Regions from separate parts of the Streptomyces sp. NPDC001922 genome, predicted to be linked through region 1. Evidence: riboswitches for the same ligand, from Rfam matches in the RefSeq annotation. Region 1 holds a riboswitch; the other holds the start of a gene.
The links. A riboswitch is a leader RNA that binds a small molecule or an ion and turns the genes downstream of it on or off. The one in region 1 is predicted to bind cyclic di-AMP.
Positions count from the first base shown of each region.

Region 1 (5,664 bases):
CGCGCGGTCGGCGGCGCCGGGCGCCGGGCGGTCGGCGGATGGCTTCCGCAGGCTTGTCCCTGCCCGGTGTCCCGCTGTACGCACAGGCCCGGCCCGGACCCTGCCCGGCCTCCGTTCGCCCGTTGCCCGGCCCGGACCCCGGACGCCCCCGCCCGGCCCGGCTTCCACCGCGCCCACCGGGGCGCCCGCGGCCGTTGCCGCCCCCCGCCCGGGTGCCGTTTCATGGCTCCATGGCAGCCATGGACGACGAGGCGCGGGCGGGGATCGGGCCCGGGCCGGAGCAGCCGGAGCGGCCGCAGCCGGCCGCCTCGGACGAGGGCGGGGAAGCCGCCTGTCTGCTGCACCGGGTCTGCACCGAGTGCGGGCGGATGAACGAGCGGGCCGGTGCGGTGCGCTGCGAGGCCTGCGGCGCGCCGCTTCCGACGGAATGAGCCGCTGAGGAGCCGGTCAGGTCGCGGACGCGGGACGCGCTCAGCCCGTCCCGCCGTTCAGCCTCGGCGGCACCGGACCTCGCACGACGCCCTCAGAACCCTCCGCCACCGAAATCGCCGCCCCCGAAGCCGCCGAAGCCTCCGCCGTCCCCGCCGCCGAAGTCGCCCGAGTTGAAGTCGCCTCCGGAGTAGTCGCCGCCGCTCCAGCCGTCCCCGAGGCCGTCCGCCCCGTACGCGTACGGCGCATTGAGCATGCTGCCCAGCAGCGTGCCCACCAGCAGCCCGGGGAGGATGCCGCCGCCGAAGTAGCCGTAGGCCCACGGGCTGTAGAGCGGCCCGGCCTCCCAGTACGGCCGCCGGCCGGAGGGGGTGTCCACGGTGCGGCCCATCGGCTCCTCGCCGTCCGCGATGCGGGCGGCGTCCGCGGCGCACACCGGCACGCTCCGCTCGCCCGCGCCCTCGGGCGCCCACTGCACGTCCTGGACCGAGGGGCCGTGGCGCGGATCGAAGAAGCACGGGGGACGGCGGTCCGGGAGCGGCTGCCCGTCCCGTCGGGCCTCCAGCGTGGTCAGCGCGAACCGCCCGTCGTCCAGCGCCTGGGTCACGCCCCGGACGTCGTCCGGCCGCCGGGCGCCGTCCATCGCGCGCTTCGCCCGGTCGTAGCAGTCCAGCGCGCGGGCGTAGTCCTCGCGCATCGCGTCGTCCGTCGCCGGGGCGGACGGGTCGAAGTCGATCCGTTCGAGCTCCTCGCCGAACGCGGTGATGTCCTCGTCGACCACCGGACGGAGCGTGGCCAGCTGCACCCGCTCCCGCTCGGCCCGGCGCTTCTTCCCGCGGCGGGACACCAGGAACACGGTGGTGCCGGCGACCGCGAGGAGGATGCCGAACGTGACCGCCAGGCCCGCGCCGCCGACCTTGTTGTAGCCGGTCGAGGTGCCCGTGTCGGTGTTCGAGCCGCCGCTCCACGAGTCGGGGGCGTGGCCGTTCGCCTGCTCGATGGCCTGGTCGACGAAGCCGGTGACCGTGGCCTTGACGTTGCCGTCGCCGGAGCGGGCCGCGGCGCCGGTGAGGTTGTCGACCGTGTTGCGCGACATCACAGAGGAGTCGGCGCCGGCGTCGAACCGGTCGCCCAGCGCGACCGCGTAGACACCGGTGATGCCGGTCTTGGTCCGCAGGTCCTGCAGCAGGGTCGACGAGGGGAACTCGGAGGTGGCGGGGAGCACGGCGACGAAGACCGGCTTGTCCGCCTTCTTGATCTTGTCCGCCAGGGCATTGGCGTCCGCGGGAGGCAGCTGGGACGCGGCCCGGGGGTCGACGTAGACGGGGCCCTGTTTCAGGGCCGCGGCGGCGCTGTCCAGTCCGTCCGCGGCCCGCGCGCCGGGAGCCATCACGGCCACCAGCACCAGAGCGGCGGCCAACAGCGCCAGCACCGGCCAGCAGGCCGTGCGGCGTACTGCGCTCTTCATACTTACGACGCTAACCCCAAAGGCGGAATAATGGGCTCTTCAGGCATACCGGATATAACGGATGGGGTGTGGGTGGCCCGGTGCCCATCACCTGGCGTACGCCGATTCGCCGTCCGGCCGGTCACCGGTGAGCCTGAGGGGGCGGTGCCGTACCGCTCCCGCGCCGCGCATGGACGGTAGGAGACACGAGGTGGGGATGCGAGTCGGGGGATCTGGCCGCACGGGCCGCGGGCTCCGCGGCAGGGCTCGGGCCCAGCGCGGGCGCGACGACGACCGCCTCGCAGGCCGGTCCCTGATCGCCCGCTGGATGCCCGCGCTGCTGATCATCGGCGGGCTGACCTTCGACCTCTCGACCCCGGCCCGGTTCACCGGCTCCCCCTTCTTCTCGGCCGCGCCGCTGGTGGCCGCTCCGTTCTTCTCGCTGCGGGCCACGGCCGCGGCGGGGGTCGCCGCCGGGGGAGCGGTCGTCGCCCTGCACCTCTACAACGGCGACGCGGGCGCCATCGAGTCGGTGACCGAGCTGGTCACCGTGCTGACCGTCGCCCTGCTCGCACTGTTCATCAACCGGGTGGTGCGGCGCGGGGACCGGCAGCTGGCGTCGGCCCGCAGCATCGCCGAGGCGGTCCAGCTCGCCGTCCTGCCGACGCCCGACGAGCGCATCGGCGGCTTCCAGGTCGCCGCCCGGTACGAGGCGGCGCTGGCCGACGCCCGGATCGGCGGCGACCTCTACGCGGTGCAGCAGACCCCGCACGGGGTCCGCCTGATCGTGGGCGACGTCCGGGGGAAGGGGCTGGGGGCCGTCGCGGCGGTCGCCGTGGTCATCGGCGCCTTCCGGGAGGCGGCGGAGGAGGAACCGGATCTGGTGGAGGTCGCCGCCCGGCTCGAACGGGCGCTGGCCCGCGAGGCGCGCGGCGAGGACCTGGACCGGTTCGAGGGCTTCACCACCGCGGTGCTGGCGGAGGTGGGCGCCGCGCGCCCCTCCGCCACCGACGGGGTGCCGCCCGAGGGCACGCTGCGCGTCCTCAACCGCGGCCACCCGGCGCCGCTGCTGCTCTCCGCCGACGGCTCGGTGTGCGGGGTCGAGCCGCGGGTGGCCTCGCTCCCGCTCGGGATGGGGGATCTGGGGGCCTGGCCGGAGCAGATCGACACCTTCGACTTCCCGCGCGGGTCGACCCTGCTGCTGTTCACCGACGGCGTGACCGAGGCCCGGGACGAGAAGGGCGTCTTCTACGACCCGGCGCAGCGGCTCGACGGCCGGCTGTTCTCCGGGCCCGACGCCCTCCTCGACGCGCTCGTCGAGGACGTGGCCCGGCACACCGGGGGTGAGCCGGCGGACGACATGGCGCTGCTGGCGGTCAGCCGGCCGGGGCGGCGGCAGCCGGAGCGCCGGCGGACCGTGGGGCTGACCCGCGGCGCGGGCGAGGGCCGGGCCGCCGCCCCGGCACCCTACGGTCCGTGACCGGAATGCATCACTTCGCATAACAAGTGACGCACGATCAGCCGGAACGTGTTTCGCGGAGTGGATCAACTCGCCCCTGTTGGGCGGCACATGTCCGGATTGCTCCCGCCTCAATCTGTTAACGATCAACGAGAACCGCTTGGAATCCAGCCCCGGCCCTATTAACGTTCGATAACGCAGCGCGGTCGTCCCAGCCGTCACAAGAGACGGCACCGTGCGCCATCGCCGAATCCCGCACACACAGCACCACCCCGCAGGGCCTGCACCACCGGACACACCAGCACCACCTGCACCCAGGGAACCGGGGAACCAACACCTTGGGGTGAATCGGGCGTCTCTCCCAGAGGGGTCCGTAGGAGACCTTCCTGCTCCGAACCCGTCAGCTAACCCGGTAGGCGAGAAGGAAGGAAAGGAGTGCGCCCGCGTGGCGTCCAACAGGCCTGCCCCCGAATCCCCGTACACACCCCAGAGTTTCGATCCCGGATTCGGTGAGGAACCCCCGGCCGCAGCGGGTGACTGGAACCCGACCGAGGAATCCGTCGCCCCGATACGCGGCCGGCACCGCGTCGTCAAGCAGCGCGGTGGCGGCATGGCCCGCAGTGGCGCCGTTCTCGGCGTGGGCGTCTTCGCCGCCGTCGGCGCGGGCGGCATGGCCAGTGCGCAGGAGAAGCCGCCGGTCTCCATCTCCATGCCGGACCTCTCCCACGTCTCGGAGAAGCTTCCCGACGCCGCCTCCCTGCCCGGCATCGGCTCCCTGGTCGCGGACGACGCGGACCAGGCCCCGGTCGCCGTCGCCTCCGCCTCCCCGCTGAGCGACGCCGGGCTCACCGAGGAGGAGGCCGCCGACGGCACCGGCGCGGGCGAGGCGCTGCGCGCCCGCATCATGCGCCAGGCCGAGCAGCAGCAGACCGCCGCCGAGAAGGCCGAGCGCGCGGCCGCGGAGAAGGCCGCCGCGGAGAAGGCCGCCGAGCAGGCCGAGCAGGCCGAGCGGAAGCAGGCCGCGGCCGCCGCCGCGAAGAAGAAGGCCGCGGAGGAAGCGGCACGCAAGAAGGCCGAGGCCGAGCGGGTGGCGAAGCTCGCCAAGGAGTTCACCGTCCCGGTCTCCTCCTACACCCTCACCTCCAGCTTCGGGCAGGCCGGCGACCTCTGGTCCAACGACCACACCGGCCAGGACTTCGCGGCCCCCACCGGCACCCCCGCCAAGGCGGTCCACGGCGGCACCATCACCCAGGCCGGCTGGGCCGGGGCGTACGGCTACCGGATCGTGCTCACCCTCGACGACGGCACCGAGGTCTGGTACTGCCACCTCTCCTCGATGACGAAGACCTCCGGCAAGGTGACCACGGGCGAGACCATCGGCCGCGTCGGCGCCACCGGCAACGTCACCGGTCCCCACCTCCACCTCGAGGTCCGTCCCGACGGCGGCTCCCCGATCGACCCGGCCTCCTGGCTGCGGGACCGCGGCCTCTCCATCTGACGGCCGCTCCCGCCACCGGCGCCCGCCGCCGCATCCTCCGACAGCCCTGGTGACGTCCCCCCGACACCAGGGCTGTCGGCCTGTCCGCGGCGCCCCGGCGCAGCCGCCCGCGGAACGACAACAGCCTCCCCCGTACCGCGGTTGGCGACGGAATAGGCCCCACCGTCCCGCCGTTCACGCCTGATATGGCTGATCAGCGCAAGTCCCTCGGCGACCTGACCGTCTCCCCGCTCTGCCTCGGCGGCAATGTCTTCGGCTGGACCGCGGACGAGGCGGAGTCCTTCGCCGTTCTCGACGCGTACACCGCGGCCGGCGGCAACTTCGTGGACACGGCCGACGCCTACTCGGCCTGGGTGCCGGGCCATGCCGGCGGCGAGTCAGAGACGGTCCTCGGCAACTGGATGGCCGCCCGCGGCAATCGCGCGGACGTCGTGATCGCGACGAAGGTGGGGGCGCACCCCGACTACAAGGGGCTCTCCGCGAAGACCGTCAAGGAAGCGGCCGAGCAGTCGCTGCGCCGCCTCCGCACGGACTGCATCGACCTCTACTACACGCACTACGACGACCCCGCCCTCCCCGTCGAGGAGTTCCTCACCGCCCTGGACGCGCTCGTCCGGGAGGGCAAGGTCCGGCAGATCGCCGCGTCGAACATCACCCCGGAGCGGCTGGAGGAGGCGCTGCTCTTCTCCGAACGCGAGGGCCTGGCGCGGTACGTGGCCCTCCAGCCGCACTACAACCTGGTCTCCCGCCACACCTACGAAGGGCCGCTCGCCGAGGTCGCCGCCCGGCACGGCCTGGGCGCGGTTCCCTACTTCGCGCTCGCCGCCGGCT
Region 1 is NZ_JBIASV010000009.1:380,097-385,760, forward strand. It holds gene ACFYYR_RS19325 (hypothetical protein) at 231-431, shown strand; gene ACFYYR_RS19330 (hypothetical protein) at 524-1,897, opposite strand; gene ACFYYR_RS19335 (PP2C family protein-serine/threonine phosphatase) at 2,094-3,356, shown strand; cyclic di-AMP (ydaO/yuaA leader) riboswitch at 3,628-3,769, shown strand; gene ACFYYR_RS19340 (M23 family metallopeptidase) at 3,781-4,833, shown strand; gene ACFYYR_RS19345 (aldo/keto reductase) at 5,019-5,664, shown strand, end outside.

Region 2 (5,664 bases), on a different contig from region 1:
GAACCCAGAGCGTTGCGGGAGGCGTTCAGCCGCTGGGTCCGGCGGGCCGCCTCGTCCCGGAGTCCGTCCAGGGCCTGCTGCGCCTTCACGGCCTTCTCCCGTGCGCCGTTGTACTTCTCGGTGGCCTCCTCGGCCTCCCGGTGGAGCCGGTCCACCTCGGTCCTCACCCGGGCGGTGGCGGGGCCGGGGTCGGCCAGCGCGGTGCCCTCCAGGGCGCCTCCGCCCGCGGCGGAGGCGAGGGCGAGGGTCACCGCCGTACGGGCGGTGGTACCGGTCAGCGATCGCCGCCTGGGCTTCCGGTGCGAGGCCACGGCCGCCATCACATCCTTCCAACGGTCCGACAGCCGCGGGGGGTTCGGCCGTCTGGAGGAGGACGCTAAGCCCGCCGGGCGGGAGCAAGTACGAGGATGAACGGGACTGGGTCCATTACGCGCAGGTCTGAACGGAAGCCCCGGGTGATTTCTCGCCGCTCTGGCGCTTCCCGGTGCGCGCATGATCGAAATGGCGATTGAGCCGGACCCGGCTGCGAGAGGGTGCTATGGGCCCGGTTACGCTCCGCCGCATGGACATATTGATCAATGTCTTCGTCGGCCTGCACATCATCGGCATCGCCTCGCTGCTCGGCGGATTCCTCACCCAGATGAAGGTGATGGGCCAGGGCACGGCGCGGTTCGTCCCCGCGATGCTGCACGGCGCCCTGACCATGCTCGTCACCGGCGTCGCGCTGGCCGGCCTGAACCAGGCCGACGGCCAGACCCTGAACACCGTCAAGCTCGGCGTGAAGCTCGCCCTGCTGGTCGTCATCCTCGCCCTGGTCTACGTGAAGCGGGACGAGGAGAAGGTCGAGAAGGGCGCCTTCGCCGCGGTCGGCCTGCTGACGGTCGCCAATGTGTTCATCGCGGTGCTCTGGACCTGATTTCCGGAGTCCGGAACCGGTCCCCGGCCGGCCGGGGCGGGGCACGGCCCGAGGCGCCCCCGCAACGGCCACCCGCCCCCGAACGCAGTGCGCCCCACCGGCGTTCCGGTGGGGCGCACTCCGCGTCGTCGGCCGGTTACGAAGGGCGGACGCTGCCGTAGATCGGCATGTAGGTGATCGCCTCGGTGCGGACGTTGGCGCCCGGCTTCGGGGCGTGCACCATCTGGCCGTTGCCCGCGTAGATCCCGACGTGGCTGATGTCGTCGTAGAAGAACACCAGGTCACCCGGCTTGAGGTCCTCGGTCGCGACCCGGGTGCCGACCTTCACCTGGTCCCACGTGGTGCGCGGCAGGGAGACCCCGGCGCTCTTCCACGCGGCCTGGGTGAGCCCCGAGCAGTCGAAGGAGTTCGGGCCGCTGGCGCCCCAGACGTACGGCTTGCCTATCTGCGCCTTCGCGAAGGCCAGCGCCTGGGCGGCCTTGGCCGAGGCGGTGCCGGAGTCCGAGTCCTGGCCGGTGCCGGTGGAACCGCTCGCGCTGTCGCCCTGCGCGGCCTCCTCCCGGCGCTGCTTCTCGGCCTGCTCCCGGGCCAGCTCCTCCGCCTTGCGCTGGGCCTCCTCCTGCTTCCGGCGCTCGATCGCCGCCAGTCGGGCCTTCTCCTCGGCGGTCAGGTCCGACAGCAGTTCGCGGGCCTCGGCGAGCTTGCGCTGCACGGTCCGCTTGCTGGCCCGCAGCCGGTCCTGCGATTCGGTGAGCGACTCCAGGCTCCGGGTGGCCCTGCCCCGCTGCTCGGACGCCTTCTCCTGCTCCTCCTGGAAGTCCGAGACGGCCCGCTGCTGCCGCTGGGTCATCCGGTCCATCAGGTGGTTCTGGTCGAAGTAGTCCTGCGGCTGCTCCGAGAGCATCAGGGTGGCGGTCGGCGCCATCCCGCCCTCGCGGTACTGGGCCGCGGCGAGGCCGCCGAGCTTGCGGCGGGCCTCGTTCAGCCGCTCCGTCCGCTTCGCGACGTCGTCGATCATCCGGTCGGTGCGGGAACGCTGGGTGTCGGTGCGTTCCTTGGCCTCGTTGTACTCCTGGGTGGACGACTCGGCCTGGCGGTACAGGTCGTCGACCTTCTTCTGGACCTCTTCGATGCTCTGCTGCGGCTCGTCCGGCGCGGCCTGCGCGCTCTGCGACAGCAGCGTCGCGGACGCCACGGCCGCGGTGGTGAGGCCGACGGCCGCGCGGCTGGAGCCGGTGGAGGCGAGAATGCTGGTCCGCGGTTTGCGGTGCGACGCCAAGGCGCGCGTCTCCTTCCGTGGACCGCCTACCGGGTTAGCTGTCGGGTTCGGGCGGATCGGAAGGCTGCCCTACGGCCCGTGCACGGTGCGTTCGAACTGCGTGCGGAGGGCCGATTCACCCCATTGTTGCTCTGTGGGTCCCCGGCTCCGGGTGCCTGAGGCAGGGCCGGACTCGGCGGAGGCCGCCCGTGCCGACGCGGTCGTCGGCGGGTGGTGCGAGCCGCCTGAGCGAGCACGGTAGCCAATGTGTGGGAGTGCTGTGAAGGCTGGTGTTCGATATGCCCGAAACCTTTTCGTGACCTGAGGTGTGAGCTCGATCATGCCGTCCCCGGTCTCCTGCCGGCCGGGCCCCACGGCCTGTACCTTGCCCGCCGGCGGACCGGCGGCGGCCGGAACGGGGCGGTCGCCGCCGCCGGGACGCGGGAACCGGTGTGGGCTGTCGGTCCGGCGGCCCAGGGTCTGTCTGACAAATAGCGCCGTCGCCCGTAGGGCCGCGGGGCAGGCGGGATTTGTCAGACAGGCCCTAGACTCGGTGGGCGATGAGCAGCCTCTTTGACGACAGCTTCCTGGCGGACCTCGAGCACTCGGGCGAGGAGCCCCCGCCGCCGCCCGAGGAGTCCGCGCACCCGCGGGAAGAGGTCCCCCACGACCTCTTCGAGGGGCGCTTCGACCACCCCGTCGAGCGGGACGCGTACTACCGCGACGGCGCGCCGAGGCCTGCCATCGACCCGGCCGCGCTGCTCGAGGGGCTGAACGAGCAGCAGCGCGCCGCCGTCGTCCACACCGGATCGCCGCTGCTCATCGTCGCCGGCGCCGGCTCGGGCAAGACCCGGGTGCTCACCCACCGCATCGCCCACCTCCTGGGCGCGCGCCACGTCCACCCCGGCCAGATCCTCGCGATCACCTTCACCAACAAGGCCGCCGGGGAGATGAAGGAGCGCGTCGAGGAGCTCGTCGGCCCCCGGGCGAACGCCATGTGGGTGTCCACCTTCCACAGCGCCTGCGTCCGCATCCTGCGCCGGGAGAGCAAGAAGCTCGGCTTCACCTCCAGCTTCTCGATCTACGACGCCGCGGACTCCAAGCGCCTGATGTCGCTGGTCTGCCGGGATCTGGACCTGGACCCGAAGCGGTATCCGCCCAAGTCGTTCAGCGCGAAGATCTCCAACCTCAAGAACGAGCTCATCGACGAGGAGACCTTCGCCGGGCAGGCCTCGGACCCCTTCGAGAAGACCCTCGCCGAGGCCTACGCGATGTACCAGTCGAGGCTGCGCGAGGCCAACGCCCTCGACTTCGACGACATCATCATGACCACGGTCCACCTGCTCCAGGCCTTCCCGGACGTCGCCGAGCACTACCGGCGGCGCTTCCGGCACGTCCTCGTCGACGAGTACCAGGACACCAACCACGCCCAGTACACGCTGGTGCGCGAGCTGGTCGGCACCGGGGAGACCGTGCCGGGCCAGGACGTGGCCGAGCTGTGCGTGGTGGGCGACGCCGACCAGTCGATCTACGCCTTCCGCGGCGCCACCATCCGCAACATCCTCCAGTTCGAGGAGGACTACCCGGACGCCACCACGATCCTGCTGGAGCAGAACTACCGCTCCTCGCAGACCATCCTCAGCGCCGCCAACGCCGTCATCGAGCGGAACGAGAACCGCCGCCCCAAGAACCTCTGGACCGAGGCCGGCGCCGGCGCGACGATCACCGGCTACGTCGCCGACACCGAACACGACGAGGCGCAGTTCGTCGCCGACGAGATCGACCGGCTGACCGACGCGGGCGACGCCCGCGCCGGCGACGTCGCGGTGTTCTACCGGACCAACGCCCAGTCCCGTGTCTTCGAAGAGATCTTCATCCGGGTCGGGCTGCCCTACAAGGTCGTCGGCGGCGTCCGCTTCTACGAGCGCAAGGAGGTCCGCGACGTCCTCGCGTACCTGCGGGTGCTCGCCAACCCCGAGGACACCGTGCCGCTGCGCCGGATCCTCAACGTGCCCAAGCGCGGCATCGGCGACCGCGCCGAGGCGATGATCGAGGCGCTGGCCGCCCGGGAGAAGGTCTCCTTCGCCCAGGCGCTGCGCCGGGTCGACGAGGCGTACGGCATGGCGGCCCGCTCCACGAACGCGGTGAAGCGGTTCAACACCCTGCTGGAGGAGCTGCGCACCATCGCCGAGTCGGGCGCCGGTCCGGCCACCGTGCTCGAAGCGGTGCTGGAGCGCACCGGCTACCTGGCGGAGCTCCAGGCGTCGACCGACCCGCAGGACGAGACCCGGATCGAGAACCTCCAGGAACTCGCCGCCGTGGCGCTGGAGTTCGAGCAGGAGCGGACCGAGGAGGACCCGGGCACCCTGGCCGAGTTCCTGGAGCGGGTCGCGCTGGTGGCGGACTCCGACCAGATCCCCGACGAGGACGAGGAGGGGGCCGGCGTCGTCACGCTGATGACCCTGCACACCGCCAAGGGCCTGGAGTTCCCGGTCGTCTTCCTGACCGGCCTGGAGGACGGCGTCTTCCCGCACATGCGCTCGCTCGGCCAGACCAAGGAGCTGGAGGAGGAGCGGCGGCTCGCGTACGTGGGCATCACCCGCGCCCGGGAGCGGCTCTTCCTGACCCGTTCCACCATGCGCAGCGCCTGGGGCCAGCCCTCCTACAACCCGCCGTCGCGGTTCCTGGAGGAGATCCCGGCCCAGTACCTGGAGTGGCGGCGCACCGGCCCCGCGATGCCGTCGGCGTCGGCGGGTGCCATGGCCGGGGGCTCCTCGCTCTCGTCCTCGCGGACCAAGGCGGGCCCGAGCGGCTTCGCCACACGCCGCACCACCGACCGGCCGGTGATCGCCCTCGCCGTCGGCGACCGGGTCACGCACGACCAGTTCGGGCTGGGCACCGTCATGTCGGTCGCGGGCAGCGGGCACGACGCCAAGGCGACGATCGACTTCGGCGACGAGAAGCCGAAGGTCCTGCTGCTGCGGTACGCCCCGGTGCAGAAGCTCTGACGGGAGCGGGAGCGGGAGCGGCAGCTGCGGGAGCCGGGGCCGGGGGCCCGACCCGGGCGGGGTGAGGCTGGGACCCGGCCTCCCGGGGTTGGGAGAGCCGGGGGCGGGCGGCCTCGCCTCCCGACGGATCAGGGGGCCGGCCGTCGGTCGACGATCGCTCGGTTCGTGACCGACAGCTGCTCCAGTGCCTGGCGCGGCCCTAGTTCGGGTCGAGGCCCTTGCTGCGCAGCCAGGGCAGCGGGTCGACGGCGTCGTCGCCGCCGGGATGCACCTCGAAGTGCAGGTGCGGACCGGTGGAGTTGCCGGAGTTGCCGGAGAAGGCGATGACGTCCCCCGCCTTGACCGAGCCGGAACGGATCTTGGTGCTGCTCAGGTGGCAGTACCAGGTCTCCGTGCCGTCGGGGGCGGTGACTATGGCCATGTTGCCGTAGGCGAGGTTGTACTGCGTGCGGACGGTGCCGTCGGTCGCCGCCATCACGGGC
Region 2 is NZ_JBIASV010000005.1:324,172-329,835, forward strand. It holds gene ACFYYR_RS11390 (NlpC/P60 family protein) at 1-320, opposite strand, end outside; gene ACFYYR_RS11395 (hypothetical protein) at 563-916, shown strand; gene ACFYYR_RS11400 (NlpC/P60 family protein) at 1,053-2,195, opposite strand; cyclic di-AMP (ydaO/yuaA leader) riboswitch at 2,204-2,383, opposite strand; gene pcrA (DNA helicase PcrA) at 2,735-5,182, shown strand; gene ACFYYR_RS11410 (M23 family metallopeptidase) at 5,382-5,664, opposite strand, start outside.
Region 2: it holds a riboswitch for cyclic di-AMP, as region 1 does, so the genes downstream of both, ACFYYR_RS11400 (NlpC/P60 family protein) here and ACFYYR_RS19340 (M23 family metallopeptidase) in region 1, are expected to answer to the same signal.